3 regions of the Paenibacillus sp. GCM10027626 genome follow, and region 1 is predicted to be linked to each of the others. Evidence: riboswitches for the same ligand, from Rfam matches in the RefSeq annotation. Region 1 holds a riboswitch; each other region holds the start of a gene.
What was found. A riboswitch is a leader RNA that binds a small molecule or an ion and turns the genes downstream of it on or off. The one in region 1 is predicted to bind cyclic di-AMP.
Positions count from the first base shown of each region.

Region 2: another riboswitch for cyclic di-AMP. It lies ahead of ACFQ0N_RS25105 (TrkH family potassium uptake protein); the one in region 1 lies ahead of ACFQ0N_RS08580 (hypothetical protein).
Region 3: another riboswitch for cyclic di-AMP. It lies ahead of ACFQ0N_RS34945 (resuscitation-promoting factor); the one in region 1 lies ahead of ACFQ0N_RS08580 (hypothetical protein).

Region 1 covers NZ_JBHTHC010000003.1:332,719-338,103, forward strand. The annotation lists gene ACFQ0N_RS08570 (PspC domain-containing protein) at 56-280, shown strand; gene ACFQ0N_RS08575 (PspA/IM30 family protein) at 311-1,015, shown strand; gene ACFQ0N_RS08580 (hypothetical protein) at 1,079-1,498, opposite strand; cyclic di-AMP (ydaO/yuaA leader) riboswitch at 1,506-1,702, opposite strand; gene ACFQ0N_RS08585 (SGNH/GDSL hydrolase family protein) at 1,811-2,437, opposite strand; gene ssuE (NADPH-dependent FMN reductase) at 2,942-3,493, opposite strand; gene ACFQ0N_RS08595 (GNAT family N-acetyltransferase) at 3,696-4,223, opposite strand; gene ACFQ0N_RS08600 (Gfo/Idh/MocA family protein) at 4,480-5,385, opposite strand, start outside.
Region 2 covers NZ_JBHTHC010000015.1:14,680-20,064, forward strand. The annotation lists gene ACFQ0N_RS25095 (LysR family transcriptional regulator) at 1-539, shown strand, start outside; gene ACFQ0N_RS25100 (potassium channel family protein) at 603-1,265, opposite strand; gene ACFQ0N_RS25105 (TrkH family potassium uptake protein) at 1,283-2,635, opposite strand; cyclic di-AMP (ydaO/yuaA leader) riboswitch at 2,717-2,896, opposite strand; gene ACFQ0N_RS25110 (CPBP family intramembrane glutamic endopeptidase) at 3,143-4,756, shown strand; gene uvrC (excinuclease ABC subunit UvrC) at 4,808-5,385, opposite strand, start outside.
Region 3 covers NZ_JBHTHC010000032.1:7,674-13,058, forward strand. The annotation lists gene ACFQ0N_RS34920 (tRNA1(Val) (adenine(37)-N6)-methyltransferase) at 1-34, shown strand, start outside; gene rsmI (16S rRNA (cytidine(1402)-2'-O)-methyltransferase) at 55-963, shown strand; gene ACFQ0N_RS34930 (AbrB/MazE/SpoVT family DNA-binding domain-containing protein) at 1,133-1,387, opposite strand; gene ACFQ0N_RS34935 (HD domain-containing protein) at 1,692-2,990, shown strand; gene ACFQ0N_RS34940 (TatD family hydrolase) at 3,018-3,785, shown strand; cyclic di-AMP (ydaO/yuaA leader) riboswitch at 3,973-4,176, shown strand; gene ACFQ0N_RS34945 (resuscitation-promoting factor) at 4,507-5,385, shown strand, end outside.

The DNA.
Region 1 (5,385 bases):
AACTTCATAAACAATTTATTATAATAGATAGATATTTTTAAAAGGAGCGATCGACATGAACAAACTTTACCGTTCACGTACAGACCACAAATTATCAGGGCTTTGCGGCGGTCTCGCAAAATATTTCGGAATTGACGCTACATTAATCCGGCTCGCCCTGGTTATCGCCGCATTTTTCAGCGTAGGCAGCGTCGTCATCATCTACTTCCTGGCTGCCCTAATTGTGCCAAAAGAGCCTACCTTCTATGATATGCACCACGAAGGCCCTTACCATTACTAATTCAACAAACTTTACTTAGGAGATGATATCATGAGCGTTTTTGCACGAATGGTTAATTTGACGAAGGCTGCTGCCCACGAGTTATTGGAGAAGCTAGAAGATCCTGTAATGATGATGAATCAGTATGTTCGCAATATGCAGGATGAAATTGAGCAATTGCAAAATGAAAAGGTGAAGCAGGAAGCAACTGCACGCGGTCTGAAGACACAACTGGAAGAAAGCACGCGGCTTGCCAATATGTATGAGGAAAAAGCGCTCGAGGCATTGGCTAACAATCGTGAAGCCGAAGCCCGCGAAGCACTGAGCACAAAGCTTCACTACGCTGAAAAGTCGGTCAGCTACCAGGAATGGCATTCCGCCGCGGTGAGCCGTTCGGCAGAGCTTGCTCATCGCCTTGAAGAAGCGAAGGTAGAGCTGGAAGCATTGCAGAAGAAACGCACTGAATTAACCGCCCGCGTCAAGCAGGCGGCGGTACAATCGCGGCAGACAATGCCAAGCTTCAGCATGGGCGCCAATCTCGACGGCGGATCAGCAGCCCGCGGCTTCCAGCGCATTGAAGAAAAAATTATGCAGTGGGAAGCGCATCTCGAGCTGGCCGGCCAAGCTCCGTTCACGCCGCCATACGGCAGCGGCTACGGCGCACAAGCTGGAACTGCGGCAACAGCCGATCCGGCAAAATCGGCGCTGATTGATGAGCAGCTCGAACAGCTGCGCAAGAAGCTGCCTGCCGAATAAGTCCATAATGAAAAATCCGTCTCCCGAGTAGCGGCTGCTACTGTGAGACGGATTTTTTTGCTGCTAATGTGCCTCTCTCGCTTTCACATCGGCTAGCAGACAGGACAGATCCCGGCCATGGGAACGAATAACGTCATTGGCGCCTAGCCCTTTATAGACATGGCGCGGCTGAATGCTGTCCGTCACGATATAAATCGGCTTGTTCGTCCATCCCCGGCAAATTTGCAAATAACGGCAGCATAGCGTCAAGCTTTTTTCAAACAGGTACACACTATCGATCCGCATATCCGGCACCAGCCAGGTCTTCTCTTCATTCGTATTCACCATTACAATGCTCGCTACGCCAATTTCTTCCATTCGTTCATACTCTGAACGATTGTTCACAATGACAGAAAACGAAACACCTTGTCTTTTTAGCTGCTTAATAAACTTTTCCCCTGATGTATTCGGTGCCGATATCAGCAACGATTCATCATTTTCCATTCTTCACTCAACCTCTCCCAGTACGCTTACGAGGTTAGCTGACGGATTCGGACGCGAGAGTCGCCCTACCTGATCCTGAGCTGTTGCACTAGCGCATCCATCTCTGGCCAGGATTCACCCCCATGTGAAGCAGCCTGCATTACTAACTGCTTCTCACTTATCGGTTCCCCCGTTTCCCTTGCGGAAACTCAGCGTTGTCATTCTAATTCATTATCCGTATCGTACCGCCTAAAAGAGCAATTGTAAAGAGGCTTTTCTCACAATAAAAAAGGCTGCACAGGACATCATGCCCTGCGCAGCCACACTGTTCAATTATTTCGCTTGCACTGCCTTCAGCCAGGCATCCGCAATAAGCATATGGCCGGCCGGAGAAGGATGAACGCCATCTCCCGCCCAATATTCGGAAGCGGCACGAGTCGAAGCTTGCGCAAACAGGCCGTCCAGAGGAATGAGCATCGCGCCATACTCGCGCGCCAGCTCACGCACGACATTGATTTTCGGATCGAGGTCCTCGCGCCACTGCTTGCGATCTGCCGGATGCGGCAGGACGAACGGTTCTATCATAATGATGCGCGCATCCAGCTTTTCCTTCGTGCGCTCAATAATATCGCGGTAGCCCGCTTCATATTGCTCTACGCTCATCGGATTGTTGCTGTCATAGCGGCGCCATGTGTCGTTAATGCCGATATAAATCGATACCCATGTCGGCTTAAGATCGATGCAGTCCTCCTGCCAGCGCTGCTGCAGATCGGTTACCCGATTGCCGCTAATGCCGCGGTTATAAAACTTCACTTGCTTGTCCGGGTACATATATGAAAACCAAGAGGCGGCAAAAAAAGCGTAGCCGCTTCCCAGATTATCGCCATTTTCACGATTTCTCCCACAGTCTGTAATGCTGTCTCCTTGGAACAAAACGATATCATTGGTTTGTAAAAGCATCCTTTTTTTGCCCCTTCCCTCAACTCAGCAATTATTTTCCAGTTAAGAAGAAACGGCTGAGCCATCCTTGGCGCGAGGCAAGCTTCTTCCCCTGAAATTTTATAGAATTTATTTGGTGAAACTTGTAAACTCTATAAAGTCAAGTTTACCACGATACCAGGCAAAGGGAAACGCATTTTTTTACCACAGAAGAATTTATAAAATTTTGGCTGGTGTCGCCTAATCTAACGGATGCCACAGCCGCTATTTGCGAAAATTCGACCGATTTGAAATTGTAACGGAACTGTGAGCCCCTATTTGATGATGATGAGCCCGATTTCATAAGAAAACGTCGAATTAAGATCGCTCACTTCCGTCAGATTTCAAAAAGGAAGGTAATTGGCGAAATAAGGTCCGTGGCTTCCGTTAGATGAAATCGCTTTGCAGGCACCCTCCTTCAGAGCTTTTGCCCCCTGAACTCCGGTGTTAGAAGAAAAAAACTTGGCGATAGTACCAAGGACGCCTTCAGGCGTTTTTTTGCTGAATGAATAACGATGCAGTCTGCAAAAACGTCTCAATCACCCCCGCCAGCCGATCGGTCAGCTCTTCGCTCAAAATGAACCCGCCATTATCTGTGCGGGCTATTTGCGAATCTACAGCGAATACCCCTGTTGAAATATGTTTTGCGTAGAGCGCGGACAGCACCGGCTTCATCGCATAATCAATCGCCAGCAAATGCGCAATTGTGCCGCCGATGAAGAGCGGCAGCACCGCTTTGCCTTCCAGGCCCTTTTGCGGCAGCAAATCCAAAAACGCCTTCAGCACGCCTGTATATGAAGCTTTATAAACCGGACTGGCAATAACGACAGCGTCAGCCTCGGCAATGATCCGGTTTGCTTCTATAATAGCAGGGCTGTCCCAACGGGCAAACATGACATCCTCCGCAGGCAGATCCGTCACTCGCAGCTCGGTCACGTCCCAGCCGGCCCCGGCGATCGCTTTGCTTGCAAATTCAACAATACCATTCAAGCGCGAGCCTTCGGTCGGGCTTCCCGTTACAATAACGATATTCGGCATCTCTCTTTCACTCCGTCTCTATTTTAATAATGATGGCATAAAAACAGGAAAAGCCACCCGCCTCACTCCAAAAATAGAAGAAGGGGGAAGCTTTAGTTGAGTACAGTATAGCTTTCGAATCCCGACCTGTCAAATCGGCAATCGCTCTGTTTTTGGCCAAAAAATCGGGACCAAAACGCCGCTGGGCCGCTCTGGCTGGTTTTTACAATTTCTTAATCATATGAATATCTTCCGGTTCTTTCGCAAACAGCTCTTCATCTACTTCAGGTGTCAATTCCGCCCCAAAGCTGGAATAGAATTTGACAGCCGATTCCGTCTCTGTCGATGAAATATATAAATACTTCGCTCCTCTCACGACTGCTTCTTCACTTAGAGCTGTAATGATTCTCCGGCCGATTCCTTGCCGCCGGTATTCTCTTGTCACATACATCAGATCAACTTGTAATTGATCGTTGTTTTCCCCTCTGAACTGATGGGCAAGCACACCGAAGCCAACAAGCGTCTCTCCAGCGAATGCCCCTACAGCCATGCCGCCGCTGCGCAGCTCCTCTTCATATCGCGCAATAATTTCGCTATACTGCCCTTCTTCCCAGTTCGGGCATTCATGTCCGGCCTTGAACTCGTTAAGCTGACCATCCGCGCAAGTATAAATATATTCAATGATTTCTGAACGGTCGATCTCCCATATTTTGCTGGCATCCTCCAGCTTCATCGATTTAATGTCAATCATCGCTTCTCTTCCCTTCCATCCCATCTTCACTATAAGAGACGAATCCTCTGTTGAAAAGTTCCATCTTACTTCAAATGCAAGACTTATTCTTTCGGGGTCATCCCGTAACGCTTCTTAAATAGCAACGCATCCAATATATTCTTTGTTGATGCCAGCCAGCGATTGCCCCCTAGAGGGCTTCGGGCGGACAGTAAATAAAGGGCTAGCCCTTGTCATCACGTTCTTGCCAGTGACAGTCAGGCTAGCCTTTGTGTGTTTACAATTGAATTTCCTTGCCTTCAGCTGCCGAGCGGTAAATCGCATCTATCGCTTCGGAAGTAATGATCACGTCATCGATGTTTACGCGCTTTTTCACATTGCTTGCAGCCGATTCCAAAAAGTCGTCGATCTCATCGTAGAACATATTCGAGCTGCTGAACGATGGCGTCGTTTCCAGCAGGGAGCCTGCCTTAGAGGAATAAATTTTGAAGCCGCCGCCGTACTCCAGCTTAATTCCGGCTTTATCGCCGAGAAACTCGATAAACATCGCTTTCTCACCGATATTTTGCGCCCAGGCGCCGTTGAGACTAATTGTAGGTCCTGATGTACGCAGCATTCCAGTAACGAAATCCTCGACATCATAAGTTCCTTCATATCTCGGCGGTCCCGCCCACATATCGACATAGGTATAGTTTTTCATATCTTTGGCCAGCTCGCCGTGAATCGCTCCGGAGACGGTCTTCAGCTCCGTCTGACCAAGGCTGTAGAAGATCAGGTCAAGAAAATGGACGCCCCAGTCAATCAGCACGCCGCCGCCTGCCTTGGCTTTCGTCGTGAACGGCCCGCCAAGCCCGGGAATCGAGCGATGCGCCCTGAACGAGCAGTACACATGGTACACGCGCCCAAGCTCGCCGTCTGCGATCATCCGTTTAATGTGGTTAACAGCCGTATTGTAGCGGTTTACCAGGCCGATATTTAAAATCCGGTTGTTGCGGTCGGCAGCCGCCTTCATTTCACGCACTTGCTCGATGTTCAGCGCCGCAGGCTTTTCACAAATGACATGCTTGCCGGCATTCAAGCAAGCAATCGCGATCGGAGCATGCGTGTCATTCGGCGTACAGATCGATACAGCCTCGACTTCCTCATCCTCCAGAACCGTCCTGTAGTCAGCCACCGCATGCGG
Region 2 (5,385 bases), on a different contig from region 1:
TTACGGGCAAAACCCACGAAATTGTTACACTTGTCCGGGAAAAGAAAGCAGATATCGGCATTGTAGCCTCGCGAATTGACGATTCCGCACTAACTTGTGTGCCGCTATTCGACGATCATCTTATTCTTGTACTGCCGCGCAATCATTTTATTATGGAAAAAGGAAAACCGGAAATTGGCGATATAAATGGCTTGCCAATGATTTTGTTTTCCAAAGGCACGTGGTACCGCATTTTGACGGACGAAGTATTCGAAACTTATCGGCTGCTGCCTGATGTCCGTATGGAGATCGATTCCTTCGAGGCGATCCTCCGCCTGCTTCACACTTGCCGAGCCGGCACGCTGCTGCCCAAATCCTACCTGCGCCAGCAGCTGCTCAGCGACAACGATCTGGCTGTCGTGCCGATCCGCGAGCTTGAAGCGACGAAACGGACGACAGCATTAATTCATGCGGGGCCGGAAAGCCTGAGCCCTTCCGTACGGTTATGGATCGATGAAATCTCTACCTATTATAAACGAAGCGAGTCCAAGCATACTTAAAAGGACAGCGGAGCCGCACAGGCTGCAGCCGGCTCGCTATCCTTTTAGTATTCCCGATATTTGTTACCGAATAACCGCCGCTTCAAAATGCTCGATTTGCTGATTGGTGCCGATGATGACCATAACGTCCTTTTCGGCCAGCACATCTGTTGCCGACGGGGCGATTATGACGCCTTTTGGCGTGTTAATAGCCACAATGCTGCAGCCAAAACGGGCACGCGGGTTCAAGTCTTGCAGCGTCTTTCCGTTTAGGCAGCGGGGTACCGCCAGCTCAGCAATCGTATAGTCTTTCGACAGTTCAATATAGTCAAGCAAATTGGGTGATACGAGCTGATGCGCGACGCGGATCCCCATATCCCGCTCCGGGTAGACGATGCGATCGACTCCGATCTTCTCCAGCACCCGGCCATGCAGCTCGTTAAGCGCTTTGGCTACGACTGTTTTCACTCCGAGATCCTTCAATAAAATAGCCGTCATGATGCTTGCCTGAATATCATCGCCAATCGCCACAACGCCGCAGTCAAAATTGCGGACGCCGAGCGAACGGAGCACATCCTCGTCCGTAGATTCCGCTACGACCGTATGCGTCAAAAGCGGACTCAAGTCTTGGACGATTTCCTCATCCTTGTCGATGCCAAGCACTTCATAGCCAAGCTCGATTAACTCTTTGGCCAGACTAGAACCAAAACGCCCCAACCCAATGATTACAAATTGACCTGTCTTCATTTCCCTCTCCTACTTCCCTATCCAATCGTAATTTTCCCCTCAGGGTAACGGTAAAGCTCTTTATCTGTGGTAGATCCAAGCGCGTAAGCCAATGTCAACGGCCCCAATCTTCCGGCAAACATCGTCAGGCATACGAGCACTTTTCCAAGCAATGTCAGCTCTGGCGAAACTCCCAATGAAAGCCCGACAGTACCAAAAGCGGATGTCGTTTCAAACAAAAGATGCAGAAACGGCTTATCTTCCGTCACAGTGAGCAGCATCGTTACGACAATTACTAATGCCAGCGCCAGCATTGTAATCGTCAATGCTTTCAATATGCGTTCGCGGCCGAGCCGCATTTTGAACATGACGATATCTTCCCGTCCGCGAATCATCGTGATGACGGCACCGATTAATGTGGCGAAGGTCGTTGTCTTGATGCCGCCGCCCGTCGAGCCCGGCGATGCGCCGATAAACATCAGCACCACCATAAAAAATTGCGTGGCTTGTCTCAGACTGGACAAATCGACCGTGTTTGCTCCCGCGGTGCGCGGCGAGACGGATTGAAAGAATGCCGCCCAAATTTTCCCGTCCCAGCTCAAAGCTCCCAATGTGTGCGGATTGGAAAACTCGAAGCAATAGGTGACAATTGCCCCGATGAGGATCAGCGCTGCCGTCATCGTAAGCACGATTTTGGAATGCAAGCTCAGCTTTCGCTTGACGCGGTATTCAATAATATCCGACAAGACAATAAAGCCGAGCCCGCCTAAAATAATGAGCCCCATCGTGACCAAATTGACCAGCGGATCGCTTGTATAGGCGGTAAAGCTGACAAACGGCGTCCCAAATTGGCCAAATAAATCAAAGCCGGCATTGTTAAACATCGAAATCGCATGCCAGCAGCCAAAAAAAATCGCCTTCGCCAGCGGCATATCGAAAGACCAGCGAATCGTAAACAAAACAGCGCCGACCGCTTCAATCGTCAGCGAGTACAGCAGTACCTTGCGGACTAGCCGGACGATCCCCTCAATGCTTCCCTGGTTCATCGCCTCCTGCAAAACTAACCGTTCCTTGAACGATATTTTTTTGCGCAGCATAAAAGCAAACAGCGTCGCTACCGTCATAAATCCCAATCCGCCAATTTGAATGAGAAAAATGATAATTAAATGGCCGATTGTCGAATAATGACTGCCGGTATCGACAGAAATTAAACCTGTAACACATGTAGCCGAGGTAGCTGTAAATAGAGAGTCGATAAACGGCGTACCGCTGCCGTCTCTGGAAGCAAACGGCATGGAAAGCAGAACAGCCCCAAGGAATATAATAACTGCGAAGCCTGCTGCCAAAATTCGCGGCGGCGACCAGCGAAATCGTCTCCAGTGCTTGAGCATATTTCATCACCTTTTCCGATCTATGCTATGGTTTACAGGCACAAAAAAAAGCACTGGTACCCCAATGCTTATTCGCAGATGAGTCCTGTTCCACGCAGCCTACGAGGTTAGCTGACGGATTCGGGCCTGGAAAGGCGGCCCTATTCGCAATCATTAGCATTGCCTAACATGCATTGCGAAATTCACCCCATGTCGCCAGACGAAAAGCGACAAAAATTGGTTCCCCCGTTTTCAACTCTTGAAATTCGGCTGTCACTATTTAATTCGTACTCATTATACGGTTCACACCAAAAAATAGCCAAGTTTAAATGGGTTTAAAAATGAAGCGAAAAAGGGCAATTTACCTTAATGGGGACATAAAATCAATATCGCACGATGCTTTTCATCCTTTTTTCTCTTCCGCATGACGAAATAACCGGTTACATGGAAAAAAACAGAGCAGTTATGATATGGTACTAGTATATATTCGCAGCCAATGACGTATCCCTACATGAAGAGGTGAATCTTTTGTCCATTCAAAAGCCCGAACTGCAGCCTAACTGGAAATTATTCACTTGGTTTGCAGCCGTCTGCGCCGCGATCTATGTTGTGGTGCAAGTGATTCCGGCAACGGCAGATACATTTTTCAAAAATGAAGCGGCGAAGGTAATCAGCAAAGCGGCAGCAGAGCAGGCAGCTGTCAGCTTTGCCGAGGAGCAATTCAAGCAGAAGCCTACGGCCGTTCACGCCGTCCACCAATCGAACAGCTTGTTATACGGTTATTTGTCAAAGGAAAAGCAAGTTGAGGCCTATGACAAAAAATACGGAGCCAAGCTCCCTACCGATACTTTCCAGGTTTCTGCCACGCTGCCGGATAAAAGTCATTTATTTATGTATGTTCATATGGAAACCGGCAGTGTTGTTGCCTGGAATCAGGTGGACGCTGTCTCCTCCGCCTCCCCTAAGCCCCTGGAAGCGGCGCTTACTTTCGCTGCAAGCCAAGGCTATGCGGCCGACAGGCTAACTGTGGAGGACGGCGCTGCAGCTCCCGGCGTCGTGAAATTGCTGGTAACGGGCGAGAAGGTCAAAGACGCTGCCCTGCGTTTAACGATTCGCGTCAATCAAACAGAGGACGGCCAATTATACATTTCCGGCTATAAACCGGCGTTCGTCGTGCCGGCTGACTACGAAAGCTATGTCAACGAGCAATCGAAGCTTGCAGCGACCATTTCGTTGATCGGCAGTCTGCTGCTTTCTTTTGTCTTGTTCGTTCTGGCCATAATTTATGCGGCACTTTACCGCAAGCATACCTCATTTGTCAGAGGCCTGCTGCTGGCCGGCGTGTTTTTGCTCTTTTATCTAGTCAACAATTTCAACATGTTGGACGGCATAATTGCCACCTTCGGGGAAGAGCCTGATGCCGCCGTATTTGCGATTGTCGCTACGCTCGTAACTTGCGCCATTACAGCGGTTATGGCACTTTCCGTATATTTCTCGCTTGTAGCCGGCGATGGGCTCTGGCGTTCCATGGGACGCAATTTATGGCTGCGCAGCAAAGAACGGGGATATGGAGATCATATCTGGAAAAGTATGTGGCTCGGCTACTTGTGCGCCTTTATTTTGCTCGGCGCTCAAACGGTCATCCTAATGGTTTTGGAAAAATCTACGGGCGCCTGGTCGACTACAGATGTCGCGCAATCGCCTTACAATTTTGCATCGCCGTTGATCTTTCCGCTGCTGGCATGGTGCGCCGCTATTTCTGAGGAGGCGGTCTATCGCTTCTTTGGCATAGCCCTTATGAAAAAATGGTTTCGCAACACCTTCGTCGCCTCGCTAATTCCGACCATCATTTGGGCCTTGGGGCACGTCACCTATCCGATTTTCCCGGCGACGACCCGCTTATTCGAACTAACGTTGATCGGTTTACTGTTTTGTTACTTGTTTCTACGCTTTGGATTGGCGACGGTCATCTTCGCACATGCGATCTTCGACAGCTTGATGATGGCAATGTCGCTTATGTTTCTCGGGTCAGCAGGCAATATCGCAATGGGCATCCTTTATATTCTGCTGCCGATTCCAATTGCCGCCCTGCTGCGCTTCTGGTCATCCCGCAGGGAAATGAGGACGCCGACAGCTTCATGAAATAAAGCAAAAAGCCGTTTCTTGATGGATGCAAGAACGGCTTTTTGCTTTTTACGCCTCTTCATTCAAAGCGGCAATGATTTGAGCAGCCAGCTTTTCGCCAATGGATAGCGGGCGGAAATCTTCGACAGCTGCTTCTTTCATTTTTTTGATCGATCCAAAATGCTTGAGCAGCAGCTTGCGCCGCTTTTCGCCAATACCCGGGATAGCGTCAAGACGCGAAGCCACCATCGACTTGCCTCGCTGCTCGCGATGAAACGTAATCGCAAACCGGTGTACCTCGTCCTGAATGCGCTGCAGCAAATAAAACTCCTGGCTGTCGCGGGCAAGAGGCACAATTTCCGGCGGGTCGCCAACCATCAGCTGCGCCGTTTTGTGCTTGGCATCCTTCACAAGCCCGCATACCGGCAAATATAGGCCCAGCTCATTTTCCAGCACGTCCAGGGCAGCGGAGATTTGCCCCCGTCCGCCATCGACGATGATCAGATCGGGAAGCTGCAAGCCTTCCTTCAAGACTCGTTCATAGCGCCTGCGGATGACCTCCCGCATCGTCTCATAGTCGTCCGGCCCTTGTACCGTCTTCACCTTATATTTGCGGTACTCCTTTTTATCCGGCTTGCCATCTGTAA
Region 3 (5,385 bases), on a different contig from region 1:
TTACCGCATATATTATGGGGACAAGCGTCCATAAGAGAGGAAATGCAGCCAATTATGAATGTGCAGAAAAGTTTTGCGCAGCAGCATGAAGCAGGCAGAGAAGGAGCGGGGGCAGGAACGCTCTATTTGGTCGGTACGCCAATCGGGAACTTGGAGGATATGACATTTCGGGCGATTCGGATGTTGAAGGAAGCAAATCTCATTGCGGCCGAAGATACGCGGCAAACCCGCAAATTGCTTACTCATTTTGAAATATCGACCCGTCTTGTCAGTTATCATGAGCACAACAAAAAGGCTAGCGGAAATGAGCTGCTGCGATTGTTGGAGGAAGGGCAATCGATCGCTCTTGTCAGTGACGCAGGTTTGCCGGCGATCTCCGATCCAGGCGCTGATTTAGCCGCGGATGCTATAAAACGGGGAATTGCCGTCGTACCTGTACCTGGTGCTAATGCAGCGCTGTCAGCCCTTATTATGTCCGGATTACCGACTGAACGTTTCAGCTTTGTCGGCTTTCCTCCGCGTGAACGCAAGGCGTTAAGCCAGTGGCTGGACAATATGCGCAAGCTGGAAGGCACTATCATAGCTTATGAATCGCCGCATCGAATCGTCAAAACTTTAACAGCTGTTCAGGAGCACTGGGGAGAACGTCAGCTTGCTTTAGTTCGCGAATTGACTAAGCGGCATGAAGAAGCGGTTAGGGGAACCGTGTCAGAATGTATACAATGGCTGGAGGAGCATCCCCCCCAAGGAGAGTACTGTCTTGTAATCGCTGGATTTGATCCGGCGCTGCAGAGCGAAGGCGGGCATGCTGCTCAGGAACGGCCTTGGTGGGATGATCTGGAGCTGGAGGAACATGTAGGACGCTATGAGGCGCAAACAGGCAATCGAAAGGAAGCGATCAAGCGGGCGGCGGCCGATCGCGGAATACCCAAGCGCGAAGTGTATAATGCGCTGTTGAGGTAAAAAAAAGAAGAAGCGGCTGACGCCGTCTTCTTCTCCTGAGCATATAAGCGGTGAAAAAAAGGGCCTTCCTGATCGGGTTCTTGGCCAGGAAGGCAATAAAGGAGTATAAAAAGGTTAGAATTAACAAGTGCGGTAATTATATTATAACCGATCTTTCCGAATTTGTCTCTTATTTTGTCAGGGGAGTTGGCAATTCTATCAAACAATCATTGCAAACGATTTTCCCTTTGAAATAAGTTACATTTTCGGCATTGCCGCAGAAGATACATGCAGGTTCATATTTCTTGAGCATGATGCGCTCGCCGTCCACATAAATTTCCAGCGCGTCCTTCTCACCAATGCCAAGTGTACGACGCAATTCAATTGGAATTACAACGCGCCCAAGTTCATCAACCTTACGAACGATTCCTGTCGATTTCATCATAATAATATCCTTTCCCCTCTCAAACTACTGATTCGCCATTATTCGACAAAATTCTATCATTTCTTGTATATATAGTACCAACGTTTCCCAAAATAGTCAACATACAATTGATGGGGAATTCGCTGCAAATTATGAGTTATTACGATAGGAACAAGGTTATGCGCCAGCAGTTGCAGGCGGATTAATTGCTAGCAATTTGGAAAATGAAATACGACATTATTCGACAAATTTCTTGGTTCTTTTGTCGAATCGCTCTAGTGAATTGTCGAAAAAAATATAAAGGCTAGGAGGGGTTAAATTGGGGATCAGGCCGAGACCGCTTGCTGAAGAAAAGGTATTTAAAGATCCTGTTCACAAATATATTTATGTGCAGGATGAAATCATTTGGAAATTAATTAATACGAAGGAATTCCAGCGCTTACGAAGGATCAGGCAGCTTGGAACCTCTTATTTGACCTTTCACGGCGCAGAGCATAGCCGCTTTTCTCATTCGCTCGGCGTATACGAGATTACCCGAAAAATTATTTCCCAATTTGAGCGGGGAGGGTATGCAGATTGGCCCAAAGAGGAAAAGCTCGTCTCGCTATGCGCGGCGCTCCTGCATGACTTGGGACATGGTCCTTTTTCCCATTCTATAGAAGAGGTTTTTGAGACGCATCATGAGGAGTGGACATGCCGCATTTTATTAGAAGAAACAGAAATAAATGCAGTACTCCGGGAAGTTGATTCTGCCTTTCCGAAGCAAGTCGCCGATGTGATTTGTAAGTCATATGGGCAACCTATCGTTATAAGCCTTGTCTCCAGCCAGATGGATGCGGACCGGATGGATTATTTGCTGCGCGATGCGTATTTTACTGGTGTAAATTATGGCACCTTCGACCTTGAACGAATTTTGCGCGTGCTGCGTCCCCATAAGGGCAGAATAGTCGTTAAGGAGAGCGGCATGCATGCGGTAGAGGATTATTTGATGTCCCGCTATCAAATGTATTGGCAAGTTTATTTTCATCCGGTGACACGCAGCTCGGAAATTATTTTAAGGCAAATTTTCCGCAGGGCAAAAGAACTGCATCAGCAGGGATATTCCTTTAAGTGGATAATTGAGCCGCTCCGTCAATTGTTGGCAGGGACGATTGATGTCAAAAGCTATACAGCGCTGGACGAGGCCATGGTGCAGACAGCCTTTGGCCAATGGCAGTATGAGCAAGACGAGCTGCTGGTGGATTTGTGCGAACGGTTTTTAAATCGTAAACTGTATAAATATGTAACGATGGACGAAGCTAACGAGTCGTTATGGCAAAAGGCGCGCGAGCAAATGAGTCAGGCGGGATTGCCGCCGGAATATTATTTGGAAATTGATTTTCCGTTTGATTTACCTTACGATGTGTACCGGACAGGAGCGTCCTCAGCGGAAAAAGACGAAAAACCGCCTATTTTGCTGCTTGATCAAGAAGAGAGGCTATTTGAGATTTCGGCAAGATCCGAGATTATTCACTCGATTTCCGGATTACATCGCGGCAAATATCACTTATATTTTCCAGAAGAAATTTTACGAACAAAGGCGCATCAGCTCTCGAGGGATGTTCGGCAATTGTTTGGCTTTTAATAGAAGAAAGGGGATTTGGACAACAGCATGTTAATCGACACACATACACATTTGGACTCTTACAAATTCGACGAAGATCGCGCGGAAGTAATTGAGAGAGCATTCGCATCCGGGGTTGGCAAGTTAATCAATGTCGGATTTAATCGGGAGACGATCCCGACAACGATGAAGCTTGCCGAGCAGTATGAAAATATATATGCAGTGGTAGGCTGGCATCCGGTTGACAGCATTGACATGAAAGATGGAGATCTCGAATGGATTGCATCTTTATGCGATCATGAGAAGGTTGTCGCCATAGGTGAAATCGGGCTGGACTATCACTGGGATACATCCCCAAAAGATGTGCAGCAGCGTGTTTTTCGTCAGCAAATTGCCTTGGCCAAACATAAGAAAATGCCAATTGTTATTCATAATCGCGATGCGCATGAGGATGTTGTAAGGATTTTGAAAGAAGAAAATGCCCGCGATGTGGGAGGCGTTATGCATTGCTTCTCAGGAAGCTGGGAAACGGCCAAGCAATGTTTGGATATGAACTTTTATATTTCGTTCGGAGGGCCGGTAACATTTAAAAATTCTAGGGTACCGAAAGAGGTATTGGCTAAGGTTCCTTTGGACCGAATTTTGATCGAAACGGATTCCCCTTATTTGGCTCCTCATCCACATCGTGGAAAGAGAAATGAGTCATCTTATGTCCGTCATGTAGCCGAGACAGCAGCGGAAATAACAGGGAAATCAATGGAAGAAATTGCCAAAATAACATACGAAAATGCAATAAATTGTTTTGGCATTCGATGAAACAAGCTTTGAGAGCAAGAAAAAGAGACTAATATTGTGAAAAAACTAATTTTCTTATAGAAATTCACGCGGTTTTCACGAGTTTTTCCTTAAAATTCGTTAAAATCGTCATTTATCGCATCTTTACAATGTGCCGCAAAAGACGGTATCATTCATCTCAGAGCTCACGAAGCTGCAATTTGTATTTTCAAAATAATCGCTTAATCTCCAATCTGGAGAGCGGGGGAACCTGGTGCAGGCAGTTCGAAATTTTGAACATGCATGCCCGACATGATTTGGGGTGAATTTTGCGGCTGACCTTTTACTCGGAGGCAATCGGTCAGAAGCGAATAGGGCGACTCTCTCGCCCGAATCCGGCAGCTAACCTCGTAAGCGCAAATAGAGAGATCAACCTCGTGCATCTATTCATTCGCCATTTGCGAAAAAGCCACGAAAGAGATCCTCTGTCGTCGGCTTTTTTGTGATCTAGAATTATAAACTTCCATTCGGCTTATAAATTCTAAGCATCACCTTGAGAAACATCTCAGTCTTTTACAGACCAATGAATCTGTTTCTTCTCGTAATTTTGAATATTATTCTATCTGACGACATAGGGTGTAAGGCGGAGGTGAATGGTAGCACAATCGAGGCAGCGTGCCAGACACGCTATAATCTAACTTAGTCACGTCAAATTCAATCATGCGTAATTCGACGGCGGGACTATGTAAGGAGGACCGATGGAGTGGGCGAACCCAAGATTAAGGACACCCATGAGAAACGATCATCCAGCATGTCTTTCGCATTGCGATGGAAGCATGAGAACTTGCGTTTAATTGTACTAAGCGCTATGATCTCGATCGCTATGACTTTCATGTTTTTGGTGTTGTTGTACGGAACGGCTGACAAGCGCGTATCCGTAGTATTGAACGGACAGGAAAATATTGTTTCGACCAAACAATTGGTCCTTCAACGCCTACTGGATGAACAAGCCATTAAGATTGGACCGCATGACGAAGTGTCCATTCCACTGAACGCGGGAATTAAAGACGGTGATCGGATTGTTGTCGATCAAGCAGTCCCGCTGCAGGTTAAGGCTGACGGCAAAGTAAGAACGTTGTACACGACAGAAAAGACGATAAAGGAAGCGGTCGATAAAGCCAATATATCGATCCGTAAAGAGGATAAAGTATTTCCTTCGTTGGAGAAGACGATTGAGCCGAATATGACGGTCACGGTCGTCAGAATCGACAAGCATCGTTTGTCGCGTGAATATGCTCTGCCTTATTCGATTGTGAAGAAAGAAGATCCCGAACTTGAGAAAGGGAAGGAGAAGCTAATTCAGGTCGGTAAGGAAGGCAAAGTAGTCAAGCAATACGAAAAGGTGTTTGCCGATGGCAAACTGGTCAATCAAACCTTCGTTACGAAATTGTCCCAAGAGAATGCCGTCAACCAAATCGTTGCTGTTGGAACGAAGAAAGAGGAGCCGCCAGTGCAAATTTTAGCGGCCGCAGCCGATGATTCGGATTCTTCAGGTGCGACGGTTACGAAGCAGGGCGTCACTTTCAAAGCGAAAAAAGTATTGAAAAATGTGACCTTAACAGCCTATTCAGCCGGCGTAAAT